2 regions of the Xanthomonas sp. WHRI 8932A genome follow, and region 1 is predicted to be linked to the other one. Evidence: predicted binding sites of a transcription regulator. Region 1 holds the regulator's gene; the other holds the start of a gene.
What was found. Region 1 encodes FliA, which starts transcription of late flagellar genes. Its sites were predicted from a motif close to TAAAGTTTNNCNNNCNNNGGCCGATAA; they were not measured.
Positions count from the first base shown of each region.

Region 2: VC212_RS22020 (methyl-accepting chemotaxis protein) is a predicted target of FliA. The motif match lies at 1,323-1,349, and genes of this name have one in related genera.

Region 1 is NZ_JAYGQQ010000007.1:342,523-356,903, forward strand. Features, by position in the region: gene VC212_RS13695 (XVIPCD domain-containing protein) at 1-587, shown strand, start outside; gene VC212_RS13700 (chemotaxis protein CheA) at 818-2,473, opposite strand; gene VC212_RS13705 (protein phosphatase CheZ) at 2,476-3,102, opposite strand; gene cheY (chemotaxis response regulator CheY) at 3,102-3,494, opposite strand; gene VC212_RS13715 (RNA polymerase sigma factor FliA) at 3,530-4,297, opposite strand; gene VC212_RS13720 (MinD/ParA family protein) at 4,294-5,178, opposite strand; gene flhF (flagellar biosynthesis protein FlhF) at 5,165-6,844, opposite strand; gene flhA (flagellar biosynthesis protein FlhA) at 7,676-9,769, opposite strand; gene flhB (flagellar biosynthesis protein FlhB) at 9,766-10,896, opposite strand; RNA gene VC212_RS13740 (sX9 sRNA) at 11,178-11,253, opposite strand; partial or broken gene VC212_RS13745 (hypothetical protein) at 11,289-11,582, shown strand; gene VC212_RS13750 (EAL domain-containing protein) at 11,766-13,853, opposite strand; gene VC212_RS13755 (diguanylate cyclase) at 13,947-14,381, opposite strand, start outside.
Region 2 is NZ_JAYGQQ010000016.1:8,490-22,870, forward strand. Features, by position in the region: gene VC212_RS22020 (methyl-accepting chemotaxis protein) at 1-1,256, opposite strand, end outside; gene VC212_RS22025 (membrane-bound PQQ-dependent dehydrogenase, glucose/quinate/shikimate family) at 1,982-4,420, opposite strand; gene otsA (alpha,alpha-trehalose-phosphate synthase (UDP-forming)) at 5,483-6,850, opposite strand; gene VC212_RS22035 (glycoside hydrolase family 15 protein) at 6,847-8,625, opposite strand; gene otsB (trehalose-phosphatase) at 8,666-9,430, opposite strand; gene VC212_RS22045 (TonB-dependent receptor) at 10,301-12,736, opposite strand; gene VC212_RS22050 (DUF3574 domain-containing protein) at 13,053-13,532, shown strand; gene VC212_RS22055 (hypothetical protein) at 13,595-14,381, shown strand, end outside.

The DNA of each region.
Region 1 (14,381 bases):
TTGAGGGGGATATCAGACCCGTAGAAAACGTAGATGATATCAAGAGCATTCCTGCTCCTATGCCTAAAAGTGAGTTGAATGAGGAGCACAACAATCCGAAGCCCAAGCAGGAACTTTGGCAGAAGGTGATTGGCGAGGCGCGGTCGCCCGGTGAGCAGGTATCTCCGCTACAGGAAGCAGCGCAGGTTGCGAGACTTCCAACAGATCCGCTGTATCGCCAAGCAGAAGAGGCCGTTCGCCGCCTTGAGCAGGGTCTCGGTCGGGAGTACGACGACAACAGCGCCCGGCTGGCAGCAAGCAGCGCACATCTGGCCAAAGAAAACGGACTGTCGCGGATCGATCATGTCGTGCTGAGCGAGAACACCAAGTCCGTACAGCAGGGCGAGAATGTTTTCGTTGTAGAAGGTGCGTTGAGCGATCCCGCTCACAAGATGGCGCATATGAAGACGAGTGATGCGATTGCGCAGCCCGTCGAGCAATCCTTGGCGCAATTGCAGGCCTTGGGCGAAACGCAGCGCCAACAGCAATCCCAGCAGCAGGAGCAACAGCGAGAGCAGTCGATTGCGCCTCAACACCGGATGGTGTGAGGGCTAGTGAAGTAACGGTTCCGAAATAACGGTTCCAGTTTCACTTCCACGGCAGCCTGGCCGTCGCCAAACCATCGCGCCCATGCCTGCGCGCGTAGCGGCATAGATCGGCAGCGATGCTGCTAGTGAAACGACAACGGCCGCAGTACGCGGCCGTTGTCGTTAGATCAGGCAGCCAGGATCGTCTTCCCGATTCCCGATTCCCGATTCCCGATTCCCGATTCCAAAGATCAATGATCGCTGGAGCGCAATCCATCCACATCCAGGATCAGCGCCATTCGGCCGTCGCCGATGAGGGTGGCGCCGGCATAGCCGGGCAGGCCGCGCAGGGCGCGGGGGAGGGGCTTGATCACTACTTCCTCGCGGCCGCGGACCTGATCCACCACCAGGCCGAAGCGGGTTTCGCCGGCCTGCAGCAGCACCACGGTCAGCAGCGGCGGTTGATCGGCGGGCACGCCCAGCCAGCGGCGCAGGTCGATCAGCGGCAACGTGTGCGATCGGCGGTCCAGCACGGCGCGGCCGTCGAACCAGCCCAGCGAGGTCTGCGGTGCGTGCAGCACTTCGACCACGCGCGCCAGCGGCAGGGCGTACACCGCTTCGCCGGCCTGCACCAATAGCGTGGGCAGGATGGCCAGGGTCAACGGCACGCGAATCATGAAGCGGCTGCCACGGCCCAGTTCGGACTGGATCTGGATCTGCCCGCTCAACTCGCGGATACGCGACTGCACCACGTCCATGCCGACGCCGCGGCCGGAGATATCGGTGACTTCGGCCTTGGTCGAAAAGCCCGGCATGAAGATCAGATGCAGACACTCGTCGGTGCTCAGACGCGCAGCTGCTTCGGCATCGATCAGGCCCTTGTTGCGGGCGATTTCACGCAGACGTTCCGGGTCGATGCCGGCGCCGTCGTCCTGGATTTCGATGCTGACGTAGTCGCCTTCCTGCTGCGCAGACAGGCGCACATGGCCGCTGCGTGGTTTGCCAGTGGCTTCGCGCAATGCCGGCGATTCGATGCCGTGGTCGATCGCATTGCGCACCAGATGCACCAGCGGGTCGGCCAAGGCTTCGACCAGATTACGATCGAGCTCGGTTTCGGCGCCGACCAGTTCCAGCTCAACTTCCTTAGACAGGGTGCGCGCAACGTCGCGGGCCACCTTGGGGAAGCGCGAGAACACCTTGCTCACCGGCTGCATGCGGGTGCGCATGACCGCGGTCTGTAGGCGGGCGGTGGCGATATCCAGCACGCTGACCGCGCGGTCGAGTTCTTCATCGCGCAGACGGGTGCGCAAGGTCTTCAACCGGTTACGCGAGAGCACCAGTTCGCCGATCAGATTGACGATGGCGTCCAGGCGCTTGGTATCCACGCGCACGGTCTGTTCGGCTTCGGCGCCACCCTTGGCGCCAGCTTTCGGTGCGGCCTTGGCGCCCGGCGCCGGCGCGGCATGGCCGTCGTCGTGCGCAGGCGCCGCAGCTGCGGCCTTGGGCGCGGCCTTGACCGCCGGCGGTCCGCTCTTGGCATCGAACTGTGCGATCAGCGACGGCGGTGCATGCGGCACGGGTTCGCCCGAGCCCATTGCATCCAGCATGGCCTGCAGATAATCCAGCGACTGCTGCGCGGCATCGAAGTGATGCGCCTGCAGCACTGCCTGGCCCGAGCGCGCCATGCCGAGGGTTTCTTCGGCGGCGTGGCACAGCTCCACCATGGGCTTGATCGCCAGAAAGCCGGCGCCGCCCTTGAGCGTGTGGAAGCCGCGGAACACCGCGTTGAGCTGGTCGGCTTCGTCTGGCGCCTGTTCCAGCGACACCAGCTGTTCGCCGAGGCGATCCAGGATTTCCTGGGCCTCGACGATGAAATCGGCAGCAATATCGTCTGGAACAGCACTCATGGTTACAACCCCAATCCGGACAGCAAATCGTCGGCGTCGTCTTGCGACACCGCGTGACGGTCCAGGCCCTTGACCGCAGGACCGGCAAGACCGCCGTCGTCTTTCTTCGGCTCGGTGCTCTTGGGCGGCAGGCCCAGCGCGCCGAAGCCTTCATGCACGCGGCGCACGATCCCGGCCACGCGGCGAATGATCTGCCCGCTGAGGTCCTGGTAGCTCTGCGCCAGCGACAGCTCGGTGAGGTTGTGGCGCATCTGGTCCATCAGCGCGCCCTGGTCCTGATTCAGACCGCCGTCGCGCAGCTTGTTGGCCAGCTCGCGGCATTCTTCGACCAGATCCAGGGTGCGATGGCTGGCCTTTTCGGTCATTTCCACCACGTGGTCCAGGCGCGAGCAGGCATCGTCCAGTTCGCCGGCTTCTTCGGGCACGGTGGGCAGCTCGCCCAGCGCCTGCCCAAGTTCGCGCGCGAGCCGGCTCAGGCCCTGCATCATCGGACGCGTGCGCAGGGCGGCGAGGTGATCGACCTCGCGCTTCCACGCAGCTTCGTCACCGCTTTCCAGTGCATCAAGCGCACCTTGCAGACGCTCGATCAACGCAGCGCGTTCGGCATTCGTCTCCACGGTGGCGTTCATCAGGCGGTCGCCGCCAGACGTTCGAACACCTTGCCCAGCTTTTCTTCCAGCGTCTGCGCGGTGAACGGCTTGATGATGTAGCCGTTGACGCCGCACTGCGCCGCTTCGATGATCTGCTCGCGCTTGGCTTCGGCGGTCACCATCATCACCGGCAGGTGCTTGAGCTTGGCGTCGGCGCGGATGTTGCGCAGCAGGTCGATGCCGGTCATGCCGGGCATGTTCCAGTCCGTCACCACGAAATCGAACGGGCCAGAGCGCAATGCAGCCAGCGCGCTGTTGCCGTCTTCGGCCTCTGCGGTATTGGTGAAGCCGAGATCTGCCAACAGATTCTTGACGATACGTCGCATCGTCGAGAAGTCGTCCACGATCAGGATCCGCATGTTCTTATTCACATCAAGCTCCTAACACGAAAAAATACGCGAAAAAATTAGTCGTCAATTTCGACACCGGCGTCGGCCAGTTCGAAGACTTTGAGGCGGCCGCGCAAACGCACTACGGCCTGGCCATGGATCTGGCAGACGCGCGACTCGCTGACACCGAGCACAGCGCCGATTTCCTTCAGGTTCAATTCCTGTTCGTAGTACAGCGACAGCACCAGCTGCTCGCGCTCTGGCAACTGGCCGATGGCCTTGCCCAGCTCGCGGCCGAATTCGCCACGCTCCATCATCTGCTGCGGGTTGGGGCCACCCTTGGCGGTGGTGTCCAGCTCGCCGTGATCTTCGATGCGCGATTCTAGGCTCAGCACCTGGCCGCGTGCGGCGTCTTCCATCAGGCGCAGGTAATCGGGCAACGGCATTTCCATCGCGGCGGCCACTTCGGTGGCGGCGGCGGCGCGGCCGGTGTTCTGCTCGATCTTGCGCACTGCGGCGGCAGCGTCGCGGGCACGGCGGTGCACCGAACGCGGCACCCAGTCGCCACGGCGAATCTCGTCGATCATCGAGCCGCGGATACGGATCGACGCATAGGTTTCGAACGAGGCGCCCTGGTCGGAGTCGTAACTGCGCGATGCTTCGATCAGGCCGATCATGCCGGCCTGGATCAGGTCGTCCACTTCCACGCTGGCCGGCAGACGCGCCGCCAGATGGTGGGCGATGCGGCGGACCAGATCGGCGTGCTGGGTCACCACGTCGTTGGCGTTATTGCGCTGCACGGCGCGGTACTGCGCGGTGGCCGTGGTTGCGGTAGCAGTGCTCATGCGGCCACTCCCCGTTGGATGATGCGTTCGACAAAGAACTCGACGTTGCCGCGCGGCACGGTGGGAGCCTGCCAGCGCGAGGTACGGCGTGCGATTTCGGCAATGGCCTGCGCCGACGGACTGGCGGGGTAGGCCTTGATGACGGGTTGCTGACGCTGTACCGACAGGCGCAACCAGTCGTCCTGCGGCACGTGGCCGAGATAGTTCAGCGACACATCGCCGAGGAATTTTTCGCAGACGCGCGAGAGCTTGTCGTACAGCAGGCGGCCTTCGTTGGGGTCGCGCACCATGTTGGCGATGATCTGCAGGCGGTCCACGCCGCGTTCGCGCGAGAGCACCTTGATCAGCGCGTAGGCGTCGGTGATCGAGGCCGGCTCGTCGCAGACCACCACCACGGTGTCCTGAGCGGCCTGGCAGAAGGTCAGCACGCTGTCGGTGATGCCGGCGGCGGTGTCGATGACCATCACGTCCAGGTCGCGTTCCAGTTCGGAGAACACATTGACCAGGCCGATGTGCTGGGCCGGAGCCAGTTCCGCCATGTGGCGGCGACCGGAGGCGGCCGGCACCACCAACACGCCGCCCGGGCCTTCGATGATCACTTCATCGAGCGTGCAGCGGCCGGCGATCAGGTCGGCCAGGGTGAACTTGGGCGAGAGTCCCAAGACCACATCCAGGTTGGCCAGGCCAAGGTCGGCATCCAGCAGCAGCGTGCGTTTGCCCATGTCGGCAAGCGCCACGGCCAGGTTGGCGGAGATGTTGGTTTTGCCCACGCCGCCCTTGCCACCGGTCACGGCAATCGTGCGCACCGGGCCCAAAGGCTCGGGACGGGTCGCCGTCAGGGGGAAGGCGTTGGTCAGCTTTGCGTATTCACGCGACTGCATGGTTGTGCTCCGGAGTACAGGGCTTATCGGCAGCGCGCCGTAAATCTTCAAGACGAAGAACGAGACTGGCGGCATTGGCGCGGTGCAGGTCGTCGGGGACCCGCTGTCCGTCAGTCACCCAGGTGATGGGCAGTTGGTGGTCGACCACCACCGACAAGGCGCTGCCGAAGCGGCCGGTCTCGTCGAGTTTGGTCAGCACCACGCCTTGGGGTTTGGCGTGGGCGAAGCGGCGCACGACCTCGTCGAGGTCGGCAAAATGGGAGTTGGCGGGCAGCACCAGCAGCGAGGTGACCTGCTGGGCGGCGCGCAGCCAGTTGAGCTGGGCAGCCAGGGCGCGGTCGCGCTGGCCCATGCCGGCGGTGTCGATCAGCACCAGCTTGTAGTCGCGCAGGCGATCCAGCAGCGCGAGCAGGCTTTCGGCGCTGTCGGCCTCGTGCACGGCGATGCCGAGCTGGCGGCCGTAGCTGTGCAGCTGCTCGCGGCCACCGACGCGCAAGGTGTCGGTGGTGACCAGGGCCACGTCGCGCGGGGCGTGCTGGGCGGCGAAGCGCTGCGCCAGCTTGGCGATGGTGGTGGTCTTGCCGGCACCGGTGGGGCCGACCAGGGCGATCACGCCGCCGCGTTCCAGCGGGTCGATCGGAGCCACCGGCAGACGCTTGGACAGCAGGCCCAGCATCAGTCCGCGGCCGCGGTGCAATTCGGTATCGGCCGGGATCTGCATGGCGACATCGCGGGTCAGGCCGGCATCGAAGCCGTAGTCGTCCATCAGCTCCAGCGCCTGCGCACGCACCGGGGAGCCACGCAGGCGCTCGTCGGTGAGGCGGTTCATTTCGCGCTCGATCATCTGACGCATCAGCGCCAGTTCGCCACGCAGCTGCTTGAGTTCTTCGTCGTTCTGCGGGACCGGCGCGGCGGCCACCGGCACCGCGGCCAGCGCGGCGGGGGCGACGACGATCGGCGGCAATGCGGCCGGCGGCAGGATCTGCGGCAGCGCGTCGTCCAGGTTGAAGTCGGCCTCGTCGTCGAATGCGTCGTCGTCCTGCCCATGCGCGGCGTAAGCCGGGGCGGCGAGGGCTGCGGCAACGACCGGGGTCGGCGCCTGCACCGGAGCGGCCTGTACGGCGGGGCGCTGCACCGGGGCGGTAGTCAAAAAGTCGGCGAACAGCTGTTCCGGCACGGCCGACAGCGCGTGTTCCTGACGCTGCACAACCGGGGCGGCGACATCCTGCACGGCCGGCATCGGCACCACGCTGCGGATCGGGGCGGCCACCGGGGCCTGACGCGGCACGCTGACCGGCTGACGCAGGGCCATCGCAGCAATCATTTCTTCGGCGGCGCTGGCAACGCGCTGGCGGTGGCTCATGCCGGTCTCGGCGGCCGGCTTGAGCGGGGCATGCACCGGAGCGGCGGGGCGGGCAGCGGCCTGCACCGGAGCCTGCTGCACGGGCGCCTGCTGCAGCGGAGCGGTGTGGGTGATCGGCGCATCGGAGCGTGCGGTTTCCAGCGCACGCTGCACGAGTTCTTCGTCGTAGTTGCTGGCAGCGACGATCTCGATGCCTTCAGCGGTACGACGGTTGGACAGGATCACTGCATCCGGGCCGTGCTCTTCACGCACCATGCGGAATGCGGTGCGCATGTCCGGGGCGACAAAGCGTTTGATCTTCATGCCACGTGCCTCCAGGAACGGGACCCGCCGGACGCCGGACGGGTGCGCGATGAATGTGGGTGTGTTGCCAGCGTCATGAGTTGCCTGTCCCGTTCGGTTGTTCCAAGTCCTGCCATCCGCCCCGCAGCGGTGGTGCTGTCTGCGGTCTCGCCAGAGCTAATGCACGCGGCGTGCCAAAACGGCGGTGTTGGGTTTTTGGCGAGTGGGTGCGGGGCGCGCGCGGTGGAGGCTGGGTACTGAGGCTGAGCCGGGCTTGCTGCGCTAAGTGGATGTTCTGATTGAATTTTTCGACGGCATTGGGTGCCGGTGCGACGGCGTCCCTGTGCTGGACGGCAGCGCAGATCGCGTGTCTTGGAGCGCATTGAACGCCCGCGCGAATCGCGACAGCGTCGCGCTCGTCATGCTTCCCAGGGTCGGTGGCATGCAATCGATTGGGATTTTGCCGAGTGGCGGATTTCCGGCGCCTGGCGTTGGCGGTTGGTAGCCGCCCTGCGGCGATTGCTGGAGGACGCGATAGAGGCTGTCAGGTTGTACCGGAGCGCCGATGCAGTCGTAGGAGCGCACCTGGGCGCGATGGGGCTGTCCCGGTAAAGCCGTCGCGCCCGGGTGCGCTCCTACGGAAAGGGGGCGACGATGTTGCTTAGTGGTAGGTCGTCGTCCGGAACACCGCGCGTTGCCGCGGTTGAGCATGCAGAGCGGCGTCAACTGCGCCTGGTCAGGGGGCACGCTGCATCGTAGGAGCGCACCTGGGCGCGATGGGGCTGTCCCGGTAACGCTGTCGCGCCCGGGTGCGCTCCTACGGAATTAGGGCGATGACGGTGTGCTTTCGAATCAGCTGATCGTGCCGACCAGCTTCAGGCGTTTGTCTTCCGGCACTTCGCTATACGCCAGCACCGACAGGCTGGGCACGCTGTGGCGGACCAGGCGGGCCAGGGCGGCGCGGACCGTGCCGGGTACCAGGACCACGGCCGGTTCGTTGCGGGCTTCCTGCTTGCCGACGCAATCGGCCAGGCTCTGGTGCAGACGCTCGGCCAGGCCGGGCTCCAGCGCCACACCGTTACCGTGGGTGGATTCCTGCAACACGCGCTCCAGCTGCGGGGCCAGCGTGAATACCGGCAGTTCGGCGGACATGCCGGCGATCTCCTGCACGATGAAGCGGCCCAGCGAGGTACGCACGGCGGCGGTGAGGGTGGCCGGGTCCTGGCTCTGCGGGGCGTGCTCGACCAGCGCTTCGACGATCTTGCGCAGTTGACGCACCGGGATCCGCTCGATCAGCAGGTTCTGCAGCACGCGCACCACCACCGACAGCGGCAGCGCCTTCGGGGTGAGGTCTTCGACCATCTTCGGCGCGGTCTTGGCCAGGGTGGCCAGCAACTGCTGCACTTCTTCGTGGCCAAGCAGTTCCGGGGCGTGTTCGCGGATCAGGTGCGACAGATGCGTAGCCACCACGGTAGCCGGGTCGACCACGGTGTAGCCCATCGATTCGGCGTAGGAGCGCTGATGCGGCTGGATCCAGGTGGCATCCAGGCCGAACGCCGGATCCTTGCCGGGAATGCCGTCCAGCTGGCCGAGCGCACCGCCCGGGTCCAGCGCCAGCTCGCGGTCGGGATAGATCTCGGCGGTCGCTACCGGCACGCCATGCACCAGCAGGCGATAGGCGTTGGCCGACAGTTCCAGGTTGTCGCGGATATGCACCGGCGGCACCAGGAAACCGATGTCCTGGGTGAGCTTGCGGCGCACGCCCTTGATGCGCGCCATCAATTCGCCGCCCTGGTGCTTGTCCACCAGCGGGATCAGCCGGTAGCCCACTTCCAGGCCCAGCGGGTCGATCGGGCGCAGTTCGTCCCAGCTCAGTTCGGCGCTGGCCTGCGCGGTGGCGGCTGCGGCGGCGGCCTTGGGGTCGCTGGCGGGGTCGCCGGTCGGGGCGACCACCAGGCTGCGCTTGTACATTTTCCAGGCGATCACGCCCAGGATCAGGCCGAGCGTCAAAAACGCGACGTTCGGCATGCCCGGCACCAGGCCGACCAGGCCCAGGATGGCGGCGGCCACCGCCAGTGCGCGGTGCTGGCCGAACACCTGGCTGATCATGGCGCCGCGCATGTCCTGCGCCCGCGAGGCGCGGGTCACCAGCAAGGCGACCGAAGACGACACCAGCAGGGCCGGCAGCTGCGCCACCAGACCGTCGCCGATCGACAGCAGGGTGTAGGTGGACGCGGCATCCACAAAGCTCATGTCGTGCTGGAACATGCCCACCGCCATGCCGCCGATGAGGTTGATGAACAGGATCATGATGGCGGCGATGGCGTCGCCGCGGATGAACTTGTTGGCACCGTCCATTGCGCCGTAGAAGTCGGCTTCTTCGCGGACCTCTTCGCGGCGGGCCTTGGCCTCCTCACGCGTCAGCAAACCGGCGTTGAGGTCGGCATCGATGGCCATCTGCTTGCCGGGCATAGCGTCCAGGATGAAGCGGGCGGTCACTTCCGACACGCGCCCGGCACCCTTGGTGATGACCACGAAGTTGATGATGGTCAGGATCGCGAACACCACGATACCCACGGCGTAGTTGCCGCCGATCACGAACTGGCCGAAGGCCTCGATCACCTTGCCGGCCGCGGCGTGGCCGTCCTGGCCGTTGATCAGGATCACGCGGCTGGAGGCGACGTTCAGCGCCAGCCGCAGCATCGTGGTCATCAGCAGCACGATCGGGAAAATGGTGAATTCCAGCGGGCGCTGCACGTAGATCACCGCCAGCAGCACCATCAGCGAGATGGCGATGTTGAAGGTGAACAGCGCGTCCAGCACCGGTGCGGCCAGCGGCACCATCAGCATGGCCAGCATGGCCATCAGCGCCAGCGGGGCGCCCAGGCCGTTGCGCAGCAACTCCATGACGCGACGGGCGTTCAGCGGGGTAGGTTGGGCGCTCATGCGCTGGCTCCCTTGCCGAACTCATCCACGTCCAGCGAAGGCAATTCCGGCATCGGGCCGCCGTTCCAGCCGCGTAACTGGTAGACGTAGGAGAGCACCTGGGCCACGACCGAATAGAGTCTCACGGGAATTTCCTTGCCGATTTGAGCTTCCCTATACAAGGCGCGTGCCAAAGGCGGTGCGGTGACGATCGCCACCCGGTGTTGTTCGCAGGCTTCGCGGATGCGGAAGGCCATTTCGTCCACGCCTTTGGCCACCACGATCGGGGCGCGCATCTTGCCGCCTTCGTACTTGAGCGCCACCGCGTAATGGGTCGGGTTCATCAGCACCACGTCGGCCTTGGGCACCGCTTCCATCATCTGGCGCTGCGACATCTGCATCTGCATCTGGCGGATGCGGCCCTTCACTTCCGGGCTGCCCTCGCTTTCTTTCATCTCGCGCTTGATCTCTTCGCGCGTCATCTTGAGCTTCCGCATCCAGTTCCACTTCTGGTACGGCGCGTCGATGGCGGCCAGCAGTACCAGCGCGCCGGCGGTGTAGAACAGCAGGCTCTTGGTGAAGTGCAGGCCGTTGCTGATCGCCTGTTCCAGCGGCTGGTTCACCAGCGAGCGCAGGCCGTGCAGGTTCTTGGAGATGCACAGCCAGGCCGCCAGGCCAACGAACAGCAGGCGCAGGATCGACTTGACCAGCTCGGCCAGGCTGTTGCTGCCCCACATGCGCTTGATCCCGCTGGCCGGGTTGAGCTTGGTGAGGTCGGGCATGATGGCCTTGCTGGAAAAATGCAGGCCGCTCATCAGCAGCGGGCCGGCCAGCCCGGCCAGCAGGCAGATGCCGATCAGCGGCAGCATCACCCACAGCAGCTGCATCAGCAGGTCGCCGAAGTGGCCGAACAGCGCCATCGGGTTCTCGCGCATCCTCGGGTCGGGGCTGAGCGCGGTCTTCATCCACACCGCCGCGCCGTCGCCGATGCCGCCGGCCAGTGCCATCAACCCGAACACGCCGGCGCCGAACACCGCTGCGGTGGACAACTCCCGCGATTGCGGGATGTTGCCCTGCTCACGTGCTTCGCGCAGGCGTTTTTCGGTGGGAAGCTCTGTACGCTCGCCGCCGTCGTCGGACTCGGACATGGAGGTGCCGGTGGGGGATCAGCCTGGTCTCATGCAAGCGGCGTTCCAGTTTCGGAGCGGGAATCGGGATTGGGGAATCGAAAAAAGCAGTGGCCGCGCGTTGAGCTGCTGGAGGGTTGTGGCGACGGTGAGGGGCGAGGGCAGCCCGTCGGTCTACAAAAGCGCGGCTAACAAACTGCGTGACGTCACTCTAGTGCAGGCCGGCTGATCTGCTACTTGGCTGCAGTGTCCTTGCCTGCCCACTATCGCAGGACACGCTGCAAGTACGTCCATGTAAGAGCGGCTAACAAAACGTAGCGAGCAGTCGTCAGGTGGGTGTGGACGGCGCGGAGGAGCCGGAGTGTACGGGTGGTACATGCCGATTCCGAGCACCGGCCGCGCCCGCCTGGTGGCTGCACAGTCGTTTTGTTAGCTGCTCCAAGCTCCTTGGTGGCATCCATGCCGCCAAGGGTCCCGCGACGGTGAGCGGGCAAGGACCAGTCACGCTAGTCGTTGTGCAGAGCTTTCACCACGCAACCAGCAGCGGTCTGGCGCAGTGCCTTCTATTCTTCAAAGTCACCAGCCGGCTGTCTGGCGCGGTGTTCTCGCCGCTTGCGGGACCGTTGGCGGCATGGATGCCGCCATCGAGCCCCCAGGGACGGGTTCACGGCGTGTCCCGCGAGCGGCGAGGGCACCGCGCACTCGACCCTACTCGGCGCTTGGCCTTGGCCTGTGACCGCAGGATGCGGCCGATAACGCCACTGCGCTCACTGCCCGGCAAACGCTCGCTACGTGCTGTCAGCCGCTCCACGTCCAGGCTGGTGCTCGGCCTGGCTGGGAGTCGTTGAGCATGAAGGCTGGGCCGAGAGTCGTTCGACGTCGTTTGTTGCTCAGCTGGCCAGGCGACGCGGGCCGTCGCGTTGGGCGACGACCACTGCAATGAAGCGGTCGGCTTCCATCGGCCGGCCCAGCAGATAGCCCTGCAGCTGGTCGCAGCCCAGCCGTTCCAGGGTGTTGCGCTGGGCGGCGGTTTCTACGCCCTCGGCCACCACCTGCAAGCGCATGGTGTGGGCCAGCGCCACGACGGCGGCGACGATGGCGATATCTTCGGCGCCGCTGTCCATGGCCTGCACGAAGCTGCGATCAATCTTGAGCTCGTGCGCGGGCAGCTTGCGCAGGTAGAGCAGGTTGGAATAGCCGGTGCCGAAATCGTCGATGGCAATGCGCACGCCCAGTGCATTGAGCTGGCCAAGCGTGCGCAGGCAGGCCTCGGCATCGCGCATGGCCATGGTTTCGGTGATTTCCAGGGTGAGCTGGCCGGGGGCGATCGCATGCTCGGCCAGGGTGGTGGCCACTTCGTCGAGCAGGCTGGGCGAGGCGAGCTGGGTGGCCGACAGGTTCACCGCTACCCGCCAGTCGCCGTGTCCGTCGTCGCGCCACGCGCGCATCTGCCGGCACGCCTGCTGCAGCACCCAGCTGCCGAGCGGGCCGATCATGCCGCTGCGTTCGGCCAGCGGAATGAAGCTGTCCGGCGGCACCAGGCCACGTTCTGGATGCTGCCAGCGGATCAGCGCCTCGGCGCCGATCGGGCGGCCGTCGTCGGCGCAGTATTTGGGCTGGTAGTGCAGCACGAACTGGCCCGATTCCAGCGCGCGCGGCAGATCCTGCAGCAGTTGCAGGCGCTCGCGGGTGGTGTCGGTCATCGCGCGCTCGAAGAAGCGGTAGCGATTGCGCCCGGCCTGCTTGGCATGGCCCATCGCCGCATCGGCGTGCGTCATCAGCTGGTGCTCGCTGCCGGCATCTTCCGGATACAGTGCAATCCCGATGCTGCTGCTCAGGCGCAGCTCTTGATCGCCGACCAGAAACGGCACCGCCAACGCCTGCACCAGATGCCCGGCGATGGCCGCCGCGTCTTCCGGGTCGGCGATATCGGCCACCAGCACGAATTCATCCGCGCCCAGCCGCGCCAGGCTGCCGTGCGCACGCCGATGCGCGCTCAGGCGTTCTGCCACCACCACCAGCAATTGATCGCCGACCCGATGGCCGTAGCCGTCGTTGACCACCTTGAAGCCGTCCAGGTTGATCAGCATCACCGCAAAGCGCTGCCCATCGCGTTGCGCGCGCTCGATGTTCTGCAGCACGTGCTCGTGCAGCAGCACCCGGTTGGGCAGGCGGGTGAGCGGGTCGTGCAGGGCGGCCAGCGCCAGATCGGCGTTGGCCTGCGCCAGCGATTGCGCCAGCACTTCGGTGTGCTGCTGATGGCGGCGCGACAGCACCGAGATCACCAGCGCCAGGATCAGCAGGCCCAACGTGACCGCCACCACCACCGCGGTCAGCCACGACAACGGCAGGTGCGCTCCGGCGGCCGCGCCGCAGATGCTGCCAGGTGCGAATTGCGCGGCGGCCATGCCGGTGTAATGCATGCCGACGATCGCCACGCCCATGATCAAGGCGGCAATCAGGCGCAGGCTGTAGCGGCGGCCATCGTGACGCAACCGGAACGCGATCCACAGCGCGGCGGCAGACGCACCGATGGCGATCGCCACCGACAGCGCGAACAGCGCCGGGTCATAGGTAATGGCAGGCGACATGCGCAGCGCGCTCATGCCGATGTAGTGCATCAGCGCGATGCCCAACCCCATCAGCACCGCACCCAGGCCCAGCCGCGGCCAGGGCAGTTGCGGTTGCGAGGTCAGCCACAGCGCCAGCGCCGAGGCCAGGATGGCCGCCAGCATCGAATAGGCGGTCAGCGCCACGTCGTAGCCCAGCGGAATCGGCAGCTGGAAGGCCAGCATGCCGACGAAGTGCATCGACCAGATGCCGATGCCCATCGCGATGGCGCCGCCCACCAGCCATGCGGCGGCGATGCCGCCACGGCTGGCGGTCATGCGGGCGGCCAGATGCAGCGCGGTATAGGAGGCCAACACGGCCACCACCAGCGACAACAGCACCATGCCAAGGTTGTAGGTTGCGACCACCCATCCAGTTCCGACGTCGAAAGACGCGCTTGCTCAAGGAGCTAGCGACCCGCTGCGCGCGTTCTTGAGCACGCAATGGCGCAGCGCAGTGGATCAGGCGACCGAAACCTCGGGTTCTTCCGGTTCGATGCGATTGCGGCCGTGGCCCTTGGCCCGATACAAGGCCTCGTCCGCACGTGCCAGCAGCGTGGCGGCGGTGTCGCCGATGCGAAACCACGCCACGCCGATCGAGCAGGTCACCTGCAGTGGCCGCGCGGCACCAACGTCGTACAGCGGCAGGCTGATCGCTTCGTGGATGGCGCGCAGCCGGTGCTGGCTCTGACGGGTCATGCCGGGCAGCAGCAACAACAGTTCTTCGCCACCGTAGCGGCCCACCTTGTCCGAGTCGCGCAGGCAGGCGGTGAGCCGCGCGCCCACCTTGGCCAGCACCGCGTCGCCGACCAGATGGCCGTGCTCGTCATTGACCTGCTTGAAGTGATCCAGATCGATCAGCACCACCGCCAACGCGTGCTCGGCATGCGCGCAGGC
Region 2 (14,381 bases), on a different contig from region 1:
CCGGTGCCCACCACCAGGCGGTTGGCCTGCAGCGCGCTTTCGGCATTCTGCTTCACGGTCGAGGTGAGTTCTTCCATCGAGCTTGCGGTTTCTTCCAGATTCGCCGCCTGCTGCTCGGTGCGTTCGGACAGATCGGTATTGCCGGCAGCGATTTCCACCGCAGCCTGTCGGATGGTGTCCGATGCAGTCTGGATGCCGCCGATGATTTCGGTCAGACGGGCGACGGTCTGGTTGGTGTCGTCGCGCAGACGCGCAAAGATGCCGTGCGCATCGCCGTCCACGCGCTGGGTGAGGTCGCCTTCGGCCATCGCGCTGATGACGCGTGCCAACGCGGCCAGGTGGGTTTCCACCGAGTCGTAAATGCGGTTGATGCCTTGCGCCAGCGACAGCAGTACGCCATCCATGCCGTCGACCTGCATGCGGCGACTGAAATCGCCGGCCGATGCCGCATCGATGATCTGGATCAGTGCCTGCTCGGCGTTGACCTGCGCGGTGACGTCCATCCACTGCGCGATGGTGCCCAGCTTGGTGCCGTCGGCGGCGATGATCGGGCTGTATACGAAGTCGATCTGGCGCCCGAAGAACGGCGCGCGCACGGCCTTGGACGCGTTCAACGCGCGCATGCGGTCGATGGCGGCCTGGCTGTCCGGGTAGATGTCGCCGATGCTGCCGCCGACGAATCCTTCGGCATGGAAGCTGGGGCGGAAGCTCTGCACATCCGGCTCGATCAGCTTGAGCATCGCGAGCAGCTTGCGGTTGGCGAACAGCACCTGGCCGTCGTCGTCGGCGATGCGGATCATGGTGTCCAGATCGTCGAGTGCCTTGATCACGAACTGCCCGTGGCGCAGGCCTTGTTCCATCACGTCGATGCGGATGGCCAGCTTGTCCTGGGTCGCCTGCAACGTGCGCAGCAGCGGTGCCAGTTCACCGGAGGCGGTACGCGCGTCCAGGCGCTGAAAGCGGCCTTCGCCCAGCGCAGCGACGGCACTCACTGCCTGCTGCAGCTGCGCACTGTTGCGACGACGCGTCCACCACCACAGGCCGACGCTGGCCGCGCCGAGCACCAGCAGGGCCGGGAACAGCTTCGCGAACGCGCTACCGACGCCGCCGGGCACCAGCGTGGCTGCATAGAACGTCAGCAAGGCCAGCAGCGCGAGGTGTGCGGCAGCGGGCATCCATGCAGTCCAGGTGGTACGCGCAACGTTTGCATCCGCCGGTGGGCGGGAAACGGGTGCGGCATCGTGTGAAGGCAACATAGGCTGAGTCCGACTAGTGTTCTGGGAAAGGGGGAACGGTGTGCGGCAGGAGTGGGCTGCAATGGGGTATCGGCGGCTGAGCCCGAATCATGATGGTGTGAAAGGACCGTTTATCGGAATGCGTGCTGCGGACCACGTAAAAAGCTGATGTGGTTGATTTGGAAGCGTTTTCAGTTGCGGTGCGTATGTTTTGAGCAGCTCGCGGCTGCCCGGAATCAGTGTTCCTGGTTGTAAATTCCACGTGAAATTAGGCTGTCGTGAGGCCGCGCAATTCCGCGCTCCGATGGAATGCAGGTGGGCGGTTTGCTTCTCTCTGATCTGGCAGCGGCGACTAGCGCGCTTTGCACTGTTGCCGGTGTCGGGTTTGCGCTGAAATCAGAGCGGGCACAAACCACCGCTATGGCAGTGCACCGGGTGTCGGGAAATCGCAGCAGGAGAACTTGAAAGGCAGCGACCCGAAGAACTTCGGAAAGACCTCACTCCGACACGGCTCGGTGCGACGCCGATGGCCCGTCGGTCAAACCGCAGTTTTGGCACACCTGTCATCGGCGGATGCAACACCGTGCAATTCAGGCGTGCTGCCGGAACCACATGTTCCGACCGCACACCACATGCTCCGCCGCATCCGGACAACGACGATCCGCCCAATCGACAGGCCGCCCATAAAAAAACCGGCCGTCTCGCGACGGCCGGTCTGTTGTGTCACTGCCCAAAAGGGCCGGCGATTACTTCGCCGGCGCCGCTGGTGCAGCGTCCGGCAAGGCCCAGGCGATGACGCTGTCGCCGGACTTGGTTTCCATGCGGTCGTGTCCACCCACGGCGGCCACGATGTACTGCTTGCCATCGATGGTGTAGCTCAGCGGGGCAGCCTGCGGGCCGGCCGGCACGCGCGTCTCCCAGACCTGCTTGCCGGTGCGGGTGTCGAAGCCGCGCATGAAGTCGTCCAGGGTTGCGCCGATGAAGGTCACGCCGCCGGCGGTGGCCAGCGAGCCGCTGTTGTTAGGCGTGCCGATCTCGAACTTGGTCTTGGACGGGATGCCCATCGGGCCCTGGTCGTAGCCGGTGCCGAGCGGACGGCGCCATAGCACCTGCTGCGTGCGCAGATCCACACCGGAGATGTAACCCCACGGCGGGGCGACGCACGGGGTGTTGAGCGGCGACATCCACGGCTCCTTGCGCGCGCCATAGGCCAGGCCCTTCTGCGCCATGTAGCCGGGGGTCTTGCTCTTGCCGTCGAACACCGACACGACGCCGAGTTCGTTCATTTTCTCGCGGGTATAGACCTGCAAGGTGTAGGGCAGGCGATTGCTGTTCATCACCATGATGCCGCGCTGCAGATCGACCGAGACGCCGCCCCAGTTGATGCCGCCGTGGTTGCCGGTGAACGCCAGCGAGCCTTGCAGCGTCGGCGGGGTGAACATGCCTTCGTAGCGCAGCTGCTTGAACTGGATACGGCAGGCGAGCTGATCGAACGGGGTCATGCCCCAGGCATCGGATTCGATGATGGTTTCGACCTCGCGGCTCGGCGCGCCCACGGTGTTGGGCATGCCCGGCGAGATCGGCTGGGTGGCAGCGGTCCAGTCGCCGTGGTCGGTGCCCTGCGGCACGGCCATCTGTTTGACCGGCATCAACGGTGCGCCGGTGGCACGATCCAGCACGAACACCTGGCCGGACTTGGTGGCCTGGATCACCGCAGGACGGGTGCCGCCGCCGGCGACCGGCCAATCGACCAGGTTCGGCTGCGGGCCGATGTCGTAGTCCCACAGATCGTGGTTGACGGTACGGAAATGCCAGCGCTCCTTGCCGGTGGCCGCGTCCACAGCGACCAACGAGGCGGTGTATTCCTCATCCTGCGGGGTACGGCCCTTGCCGAAGAAGTCGCCGGACGCATTGCCGGTGGGCAGATACACCAGGCCCAGCTCGTCGTCGGCCGCCATCAGCGACCACACGTTCGGGGTCGAACGCGTGTAGGTCTGGCCAGCGGGCGGTTCGGCGGTGATCGCCGGGTTGCCCAGATCCCAGGCCCAGCGCAGCTGGCCGGTGAGGGCATCGAAGCCGCGCACCACGCCGGACGGCGCATCGCCTTCCTGACCGTCACGCACCTGGCCGGTCGGCTGGATCACCACACCGCGCATCACCACCGGCGGCGAGGTCGGGCCGACGAAGCCCGGCTTGGTATTGCCGGTGCCGGCATTGAGGTCCACATAGCCGTTGTTGCCGAAGCTGGTGCACAACTTGCCGGTCTGCGCGTCCAGCGCGCCGAGGCGACCATCGACCATCGGCCAGAAGATCCGCGTCGGGCAGTCGGCAGTGCCTTCCGGCGCCTGGTAGTAAGACACGCCACGGCAGGTGGTGGCGGCCACACCGGCCATCGCCTTGGGGTTGGTCTGCGGGTCGAAGCGCCAGCGCTCCTTGCCGTTGGCCGCTTCCACCGCGATCACCTTCTGGGTCGGGGTGCAGATGTACAGCAGGTCGCCGATCTTGAGCGGGGTGTTCTGGAAGGCATAACCCAGCTTGGAGCCGGCCGGCTTCAGATCGCCGGTATGGAATTCCCAGGCCACCTTGAGGTTCTTCACGTTGTCCGGAGTGATCTGCGCGCCGGGGGTGTAGTGATTGGACAGGTTGGAACCGGCATACGCGGTCCAGTTGCTGGCGTCGTGATTGGCCGCGACATTGCCGTCCGGGCTGGGCACGCTGCCGCGACTGAAGGCAGTGGCGTTGTCGGCCGGCTGCTTGGATGCGTCGGCCAGCTCCACATTGCGCGGCATAAACAGCGGCCACAGGATCAGCGCTGCGCCCAGGATCGGTAGCACGCCGGTCACCACGACATAGCCTGCGCCGGACAACGGCTGCATGCGCCGACGCGCCACGCCCCAGAACGGCAGCAGTACCAGGCCCAGCACCGACATCCAGGCCAGACGTGGGACCAGGCCCCAGCCATCCAGACCCACTTCCCACAGCGCCCACGCGATGGTGGCGGCCAGCGTGGCGCCAAACAGCCATAGGCCGGCACGCTTGCCCAGCGCCAGCAACACGCCGGCCAGCAGCAGCGCAATGCCCGCGAGCAGGTAGTACCAGGAACCGCCGACAGCGACCAGACGGCCGCCTTCGTAGGCGAGCACCGCACCGAGCACGGCGATCACCACTGCATAGGCCACCAGCAACCAGGTGCCTAGCCCACGTTTTGAGGATTGATCAGTCATTTTGAGATATCAGGAAGGACTTGGGCGGCATGCACCGGCGACAAGTCGTGGAGGGAGAGAGGTCGCCCGTTGGCAAAGGCTGCCGGCGACCTTGGATATGAACGCGCAGCCCCTCCCAGGGTCCTCAGCGCTACTCATGTGAATATTTTAGACCTCTGAGCGCCGCCTGTCCGTGACGGAATAGGAACCACCGTTCCAACCTGCAGCTCGGATGTACTGAATTTGCGTGGAATTTGAGCAGTGCAGCGAAGGGTGCTGACATTTTCGGGTGATGCGCGGTGATACCTGACCAGTGATGCACGCGAGATTCGCTGTCGCTTTCGAATTGCTTTTTTTGTTCGGCTTGCTCTGCATTGGCCTTGCCGTTGCTTTGCTTAGCTCAGTTTTTTGCTCTTGACTCACCCAGTCGCCTTAAAGCAAGCCGAGCACCGCAGTCATGCGTGGCCGAAGAGGCCACCCGCGCCTGAAGGGCGTGGAAGCCTTTGACTTCGCTGTGCCCTAGAGCGCTGTGGCTTAAAGCTGTGCTTGAAATTCCCGCATGGCTACAAGTGCACCTGCCGGAAATCCCTTGTAACCGTACCCTCATCCGCCCTTTGGGCACCTTCTCCCGGAGGGAGAAGGAAATGCATGCAGCGAGTTTGTGCGCCGTGCCGCGCATGGCGAAGAGCGCAGGGCACCGGTGCGGCCGTATCGCGCCGGATTGCGTCAGGCGACGGCGTTTGAAGCCGGGATTTTGCATTTGGGATTTGGGATTGGCAAAAAAATGCGGGCACTTCAGCACCACGGTGAATCCAGAGCACAGTGCTCAATCCAGAGTACGTCGCTCGCACCAAAGCACAGCGCTCAAGCCAGGGCTGCGACAGTCCATCGAGCACAATGTCGGATTGCTCGCGTGACTGCCGTACCCTCATCCGCCCTTCGGGCACCTTCTCCCGGAGGGAGAAGGGAATGTATCCAGCCTCTCGCAGGAAGAAGGCAATGCACGCAGCGAGTCTGCGTATATTCCCCCGCACCGAGGAAAGCTTAGGCGTCTGCGAGTGCCTGCAGATACCGCTGGCGCCAGTGGTTGATGTTGTTCTTGCGCAGATGATCCATCATCGCCCGCCAGCGCTCGATACGTGTTGCCAACGGCATGCTGGCTGCCGTCGCAATGGCATCGGCCACACCGTCCAGATCGTGCGGGTTGACCAGTAGCGCTTCCTTCATTTCGTCCGCCGCGCCGGCCAGCAACGACAGCACCAGGACACCGGGATTTTCGGGGTCCTGCGCGGCCACGAATTCTTTGGCGACCAGATTCATGCCATCGCGCAATGGCGTTACCAAGCCCACCGATGCGGCCCGATAGAAACCAGTCAATGTTGCATGGCTGAAGTTCTGGTTGACGTAGCGCAGCGGCGTCCAGTCCGGCCCCGCATGTCCACCATTGATATGGCCGGCGATCTGTTCCAGCTGCCCGCGTAATTGACGATATTCGGTGACATCGCCGCGCGATACCGGTGCGATCTGCAGATAGGTCAGGCTGCCGGATTGATCCGGATAGCGTTCCAGATAACGCTCGAACCCCTGGAAGCGTTCCGGCAGACCTTTGGAGTAATCCAACCGGTCCACGCCGATGGCCAGCTGCCGCCCGCGCAAACTTTCGCGCAGATCGCGCACGGCTTGCTTGCTGACGGATGCCTTTGCCTGATTGGCAATCAGATCGGTGTCGATCCCGATGGGGAACGACGAGGCGGTGAAGCGCCGCCCGCCCGGGCCTTCGACCAGATCGCCGTCCAGAATGCGGCCGCCACCGAACAGGCGGACATACGCCTTGAAGCGCTCGGCATCGCGTTGGGTCTGGAAGCCGACCAGATCGTAGGCATAAAAGGTACTGAACAAGCGCGCGTGATCGGGCATCGCCTGCATCAAATCGGCCGACGGCATCGGCACATGCAGGAAGAAGCCCATCTTGCAGCCCACCCCCAGCTCGCGCAGCATCGCGCCCAGCGGGATCATGTGGTAATCGTGAATCCACAAGGTGTCGCTGTCTTTCAGCAGCGGCGCCAGCTTTTCTGCGAACAAGCGATTGACGCGCAGATAGCCTTCGCGCTTGGCGCGGTCGTAATCGACCAGGTCCAGCCGGAAGTGCAGCAACGGCCACAAGGTGCGATTGGCAAAGCCGTTGTAGTACGAGTCGATGTCGCGCTTGTTGAGGTCCATGGTGACGAAGGTGATGTCGCCTTCGGTTTGCTCGTGCATGCCGCCGCTATCGCCGCGGGCGGTCTTGCCGCTCCAGCCGAACCACATGCCGCCGCGCTCCTTGAGCGCTGCCAACAACCCGACTGCAAGGCCGCCGGCACGGTTTTCGCCGGGCACTGCAACACGATTGGATACCACCACCAAACGACTCATGACGCCTCCTGCCAGCTCCGCGACAAGCGCATCGCTGCGATGATCAAACCGACATGCGAATAGGTCTGAGGGAAATTGCCCCAGGCTTCGCCGTCTTCGAACGATAGGTCTTCCGAGAGCAAGCCGAGGTGATTGCGGCGCGACAGAATGCGCTCGAACAATTCACGTGCCTCGTCCTTGCGGCCGATGGAGGCCAGCGCATCGATGTACCAGAACGTGCAGATGGTGAAGCTGGTTTCCGGCTCGCCGAAGTCGTCGGGCGCGATGTAGCGATACAGCGCATCGCCATGTTTGAGCACCCGGCCGACCGCTTCGACCGTGCGCACGAAGCGGCTGTCGTCGGCATCCACGATGCCGATGTCGGCCAGCAACAGCAGCGAGGCATCCAGACGATGGCCACCGAACGTGTCGGTGAAATGACCGCGTTCTTCACTCCAGGCTTCGGCCAACACGCGCTCGCGAATGCTGTCGGCGCGCTGCTGCCAATACACGCTGCGCTCGGGCAAGGCCAGGCGGTCGGCAATCTTCGACAAGCGATCGCACGCGGCCCAACACATCGCGGCGGTGTAGGTATGCACTTCGGCGCGGCCGCGGAATTCCCACAGGCCGGCGTCGGGCACGTTGTGCAGCGCATAGGCACGTTCGCCCAGCGGTTCGAGCCGGCGGAAGGTGTCGGCGTCGCCTTGATCCTTCAGACGCAGATCGAAGAACAATTGCGTCGAGGCCAACACCACGCTGCCATAGACATCGTGCTGTTGCTGGATCCACGCCAGGTTGCCGCGCCGCACCGGGCCCATGCCACGGTAGCCCTCCATCGTGTCGACTTCATGCTCTTCCAGCTGCGATTCGAAGCCGATGCCGTACAGCGGCTGCAGCGTGCCGTCGGCAGTGGCGATGTTGAAGATGTAGCCGATGAACTGCTCCATCGTGCGCGTGGCGCCGAGCCGGTTGAGCGCGCGCACCACGAACGCAGCGTCGCGCAGCCAGCAATACCGGTAATCCCAGTTGCGCGGCGTATTTGGCGCTTCCGGAATGGACGTAGTCATCGCAGCAATGATCGCGCCGCTATCTTCGTACTGGCACAGCTTGAGCGTGATCGCGCTGCGGATCACCGCTTCCTGCCAGTCCAGCGGAATGGAGAGATAGCGCACCCATTCGCGCCAATATTCTTCGGTGCGTTCCTGCGCTTCCTGCACATAGCCGGTGAGCGAGCGGGTCAGCGATTCGTCCACGCCCAGCACCAGACTCACGGGGTGGCTGAGCACGAACGGCAAGCCGTCGCGCACGAAGCGCACCGGCACGTCGGTGGTCAGGCGCAAGGTGAATTCCGGCAACACCCAGCGGATATGGTTGCTGCCCCAGGTGGTATCGGGCGTACGGCCACCCCAGTCGGCGAGCGGGCGTGCGCGTACCACGATGCGCGGGTTGCCAGCGAGCGGGCGAATCTGCCGGATGATGCTGACAGGCCGGTAAAAACGGCCGTTATTGCGCCAGCGCGGTGCGAAGTCGATGACTTCCACTTCGCCACCGTGGCTATCGCGCAAGACGGTGCGCAGCACGGCAGTGTTGGGCAGGTAGTGCTGCTCACTGCTGACGAAGTCTTCCAGCTCCACCGCAAAATCGCCGCCTTCGGTCTTGGGCGACAGCAAGCTGCAAAAGGCCGGGTCGCCGTCGAAGGCGGGCAGGCAGCTCCACACCACGCGTGCCTGCCGATCGACCAATGCGCCAAAGCTGCAATTGCCGATGACGCCCAGATCCAGGTTTGGCTCGGTCATGAGGTGCAAACGATCCTGTAAGTAGCGAAAGGAAGCGCGCCTACGGTGATGCGTGGCGCGCGTTGTGGTGCAGCCACGCATGCACAGCGGCAGTGCCGTCGACGCGAAAACGCGCGCTGGTCTGTGCGCGATCGCCGACCAGAATGCTCCAGCCGCCTAAGCGATTGGCCGCTTCGAAGCCGAATTCGTCGGTGAGGTCGTCGCCGACGAACACCGGCGTGCGGCCTGCAAAGGCGGCGGTCTGCATCAGTTGTTCGACGGCCAGGCCCTTGTTGCTGCCTTCGGGTACGAATTCCACCACGTGGTCGCCCGGCTGCAGGCGATAGCCGGAGAGCTGGGCGATTTCGTCCTGCGCAAAGGCCAACACATCAGGGCCGGCGTCCGGTTGCGCGCGCCAATGCAGCGCAACGCTGACGCCTTTGTCTTCGACCAGCACGCCTGCGTGTTTATGTGTCAGCGCCGCAGCGCGTTGATGCAGGCCATGCAGGAATGCAGAAGTGTCCTGCGGCATGGCGGCACGTGCGGCAACATCGCTGCGCAACTCATGCCCATGCAGGCCGGCGGCCGGCAGCAGCAGTGGTGCGAACAAGGCATCGAGCTGTGCGAGCGGACGTCCGCTGACGAGGGCGATGGCGCCGTTGAGGCGCTCGCTCAGCTGGACGATTGCTTCGCGTACCTCGGGCAATAGCCGCACGGCCTCGGGGCTGTCGGCAAAGTCGATCAGGGTGCCGTCCACGTCCAGAAACAATGCGCAGGCATCGTCCAGCAATGGCGGCGACGGAAGGGGGGAATGCGCGTCTGCCATTGCACTAGTGTGCGCAAACCGGTGTGAGATTCAGGTTATGGAACGGCAGTGGGTGCTGGTAGATACATGCAACTGCCTATCCTTCTCCCCTCGGGAGAAAATGGCGCGTGGCGCCGGCTTAGGCTACGTGCGAAGCCTCGTGCAGTTGGAAGGGCACGGGAGCTTCGCCCGTACCCTCACCCCAACCCCTCTCCCGCAGGAGAGGGGCTAAAGCGGTAGCCGCAGTGTTCTTCCCTTCTCCCCTCGGGAGAAGGTGCCCCGAAGGGGCGGATGAGGGTACGGGCGAAGCCTCGTGCAGTTGGAAGGACACGGAGGCTTCGCTCCGTACCCTCACCCCAACCCCTCTCTCGAAGGGAGAGGGGCTAAAGCGGCAGCCGCGGTGTTCTTCCCTTCTCCCCTCGGGAGAAGGTGGCGCGTAGCGCCGGCTGAGGCGACGTGCGAAGCCTCGTGCGGTTGGAAGGACACGGGAGCTTCGCCCGTACCCTCACCCCAACCCCTCTCCCGCAGGAGAGGGGCTAGAGCGGTAGCCGCAGTGTTCTTCCCTTCTCCCCTCGGGAGAAGGTGGCGCGTAGCGCCGGATGAGGGTACGGGCGAAGCCACGTGCAGTTGGAAGGACACGGGAGCTTCGCCCGTACCCTCACCCCAACCCCTCTCCCGCAGGAGAGGGGCTAAAGCGGTAGCAGCAGTGTTCTTCCCTTCTCCCCTCGGGAGAAGGTGCCCCGAAGGGGCGGATGAGGGTACGTGCGAAGCCTCGTGCACTTGGAAGGACACGGGTGCTTCGTCCGTACCCTCACTCCAACCCCTCTCCCACAGGAGAGGGGCTAGAGCACGCTCCCGAGGGGAAAGGGGGTTTGCAGCCTGCGCTGTTGCTCAGAAGGTATACCGCACCCGCCCATACCAGTACGCGCCATTGCTGCCGATCGGCGAGAGCACGTCGTAGGGCAGGTTGCCGAAGTAGGCGATATCGTCGATGGAGCGGTCCGAATAGTTGTCCAGGATGTTCTGCCCGCCGATGGCCAGCGTCCACTGTGTGCCCAGGTGATATTCGGCTTCCAGATCCAGTTGCCATTCGGCGCCATAGGTCTGGCGTGGCACGAAACCGCCGCCGAAGTCGAACACGCGGGTGGCGCTGCCATAGCGGTTCACGCGCGTCTGCAGGTTCCAGTGTTGGTTGTTCCAGTTGGCGGCCAGTGCGGCACGCGTGCGTGGTGCCGCGTCGGTAAGCGTGTTGCTTTCTTCCACGCCGAACAGCACGTAGTCCGGGTTCAAGGCCAGCAATTGCGCGGGCGTTGCGATGATGTTTTCCAGCTCGGTCTTGGCATAGCTGTAGGTGCCGGTCAGCAACAGATCGCCGCCGAACGCGTACTGGCGCCAGTTGGCGACCAGCTCGGCGCCGCGGGTGCGGGTATCGGCGGCGTTGAGGAAATAGCTGGCGCTCTGCACGCCGGTAACGCCGAAGTTCTGCTGCACGAAGCTGGTCAAGGCGTCGCCGGTGATGTCTTCGGACAAGGCGATGCGGTCGTCGATATCGATCTGGAAAAAATCCAGCGACAGGTCGAAGTGATCGCCCAACTTGCTGGTGAAGCCCAGGCTGTAGTTGACCGACTTTTCCGGCTTGAGATCGGTGGCGCCGAGCGCGCGGGCGATCGGGTTATTGACCGACAGCAACCGGCCCTGGGTCAGCCGGCCGGCGGCGTCGTAACCGGTGGAAGTGGCTTCGTAACCGATCTGGCTCAGCGATGGCGCGCGCACGTTGTTGGAGATGGCGCCACGCAGCGCGAATGCCGGGGCGAACGCATAGCGCGCGGCCAATTTACCGGTCCATTGACTGCCGAAGTCCTGGTAATGCTCGTAGCGACCGGCCAGGTCGGTGGAGAATTTTTCACCGAACTGGCTGGAGACGTTGGCATAGGCGCTGGCGACATTGCGCGACAGATCGGCTTCGTCCTGCGGGGTGAGCCCGCCGCCGGCCTGCGAGCCGGTGGGGCGGTCGGTGAACGGGCCGGCGGCGTAGCTGGCCGGGTCGCCGGCATGGGTGCGGTATTGCTCGCGGCGGAATTCGGCGCCGGTGCCGAAGGTATGGGTGGCGCCGGCAGTGTCGAACACACGGGTCAGATCGAAATTTCCCACGGTCTGCGCAAACGCAAAATCACCGGTCTTGAACGCGGTGGTACTGCCCGTGCCGAGCGAGGCGTTGAGCGAGTTGCGCAGGCGGTAGGTGAAATCGTTGCGGCCGTAGTTGACGCTGGCGTCGTAATCCCAGTTGCCCCACTGCCCACGTGCGCCGGCAACAAGTTGCAGATCGCGATTTTCGCCTTCGGAAATCGGCCGGTAGCCGTTGGGGTAGATCTCGCGCCAGTTGGCGCTGCTGTCGGGGTAACGGAAGTAATTTGCGCCTTCGGTGTCGCGCTGGTTGTACGTGCCGAAGGCGTAGAACTCGCCGCTGGCGCTGAAGGGAATCTTGGTATTGAGCCAGGCGTTCAAGCCCTTGGTGGCGCCGTCGCCGAGCACGTAATTGCGCCGGCCGGCTAGGGCCAGATTGTCCGGGGTCTGCTCTTCGAACGGCGGGATCTGATCGAAGCCGGCGCGGTTGGTGGCTTCGCGATTCTTCAATTCCAGGCCGACCTTGAAGAAGCCGCCGTCATCGCCCAGCAGCGAGCCGACCTTGGCGCTGGCGTAACTGGTCTGGCCGTCGGTGACGCGGCGATCGATCGGCGCCACATCGGTGTTGTAGGCGCCGAAGCTGGCTTCCAGTTCGCCGCGCTCGGGGTTGTCGTCCAGAATCACGTTGATGACACCGGCAATGGCATCTGAGCCGTATTGCGCGCCGGCACCGTCGCGCAGCACTTCGATGCGCTTGATCGCGTTGATCGGGATGGAGTTGAAATCTACCGGCGTGGTGCCTTTGCCGATCTTGCTGTCGGTATTGACCAGTGCCGAAGTGTGGCGGCGCTTGCCGTTGACCAGCACCAGCACCTGATCGGGCGAGAGCCCGCGTAGCTGCGCGGCGCGGATGTGGTCGGCGCCGCCGGAATTGGACTGACGCGGGAAATTGAACGACGGCAGCAGCGCCTGCAGCGCGCTGCCCAGCTCGCCGTTGACCACGCCGGCCTTGCGGATGTCTTCGGCAGTGAGCACGTCCACCGGAACCGTCGATTCCAGCACGGTGCGGTCGCTGGCGCGGGTGCCGGTGACGATTACCGTGTCCAGGGTGGTGGCGCCGGTATCGGCCTGCTGAGCCTGCGCGTTGGCGCTCAGTCCAGCGGCCACAGCCAGGCCGATCATCGAAAGGGTGGGGCGGGTCATGCTCTCTCTCCTGCAACTGCAAACGCGCCGCAGGGCCGGCGTCCGGCCGGACTGGTGCGCAAGGGGCGGACTGTTCCACATTCATCCGGATGGAGAGATATTATCGCGTTGTTCAGGCCTGCGCGAGATGGTGCTGTGCGCGCCCCTGCATGTGCTGATAGCGCGGCCGCATGAGCGCCCGCGCCACTGGCGTAACGCCCGCAGCAGTGCCGCTCGTACACTTGCCGCATGACGCCCGCCACTGCGCGCGCCGACTGCGGCGCGCCACCTGTGTATCGCTGTTTTTTTAGTCCCCCTAAAACCGTTGGAGAACTTGATGAAGTTGCTGCCGTCCGTGTTGATCGCCGCCGTGCTGGCGTTGTCTGGTTGCGCCACCATGCCGGGCAAGACGCCCGCTGCTGCGACTACCACCGCCAGCATGCAGGGCGATGCGCAACGTCCCGGCGACGCGCGTGGCTGGATTCGCAGCGAGCTCTACTTTGGCGTGGGTGAAGAAACCGGCCCGGCCGATCGCCCGCAGACCCGCACCATCGACGAGACGCAGTGGCGCGCGTTTCTGGACAAGGAAGTGACCCCACGCTTCCCGGATGGGCTGACGGTGTTCGATGCCTACGGCCAGTGGCTGTTCCGCGGCGCCAAGGAGCCGAACCGGCTCGGCACCAAAGTGCTGGTGATCCTGCATGAAGACACCCCGCAGCGGCGCAACGACATCGAAGCAATTCGGCTGGCCTGGAAGCAGGCCACCGGGCATCAGTCGGTGTTGTGGTCGCGGCAGGCGGTGGATGTGTCGTTCTGAGCCGCTCGGTGCGCGTGCGCGAGATGCAAGGGCGCGACGGGCTGCGTCCCAATGGCGCGGCCATGCGCGTGGCACTGGGTGCAGCGCTCGCCCTGCTGGGGTTTACCGCGGCGGCAGACGACGGCCAGGTGCAGGTGGCGATCGATGCGACGACGCACGCAACCGCCAGCCTGGTGGGCGCGCGCCTGCACGTGGTGCTGTCGCCGGGCGGCAGCGAGCAGTGGCTGGACGCCAATGTGGATGACGGCGAGGGCGGCGGTCGTGTCCGAAGCGACGACTACAACTTCGATGGGCACCGCGATCTTGCGGTCACCGCGATGCTGGGCCAGGTCAACGAGGCGACGTTGGTGTTCCTCTTTGACCCGGTGCAACGGCGCTTCCAGCCACTGGCCGCGCCCACGCGCCCGGCGGTGCAGTGCGACGGTTTGTGGAATTTGACCCCCGACGCCAAGGACCGCAGTCTGACCAGCGCCTGCCGCAGCGGGCCGATGTGGTACAGCGATCAGTATCGCTATGCCAGCGATGGCCGGCTGTATGTGTATCGCTCGCAGCAACCGATCGAATCGCCAGACATCCAGTCGCTGCTGGGGCGCGATGGCGACGACGCCTATCCGCTGTCGGTGTGGTCCACCTTCGACGCGCGTGGCGGGGTGGTCGCCACCGCCATCGGCGAAACGCTGGAGTCGCCGATGCCCGTGCAACTGCGGGTGCAGGTGGCACGGCTGCCCTTGTATGCCACGCCAACCGCGGCCAGCACGCGGCGGTATCTGGTGCAGGGCGATCGCGCCGATGCGCTGGATGTCAGCGCGGATGGCATGCGCATCAAGCTGCGTTATCGCAGCGCCACGG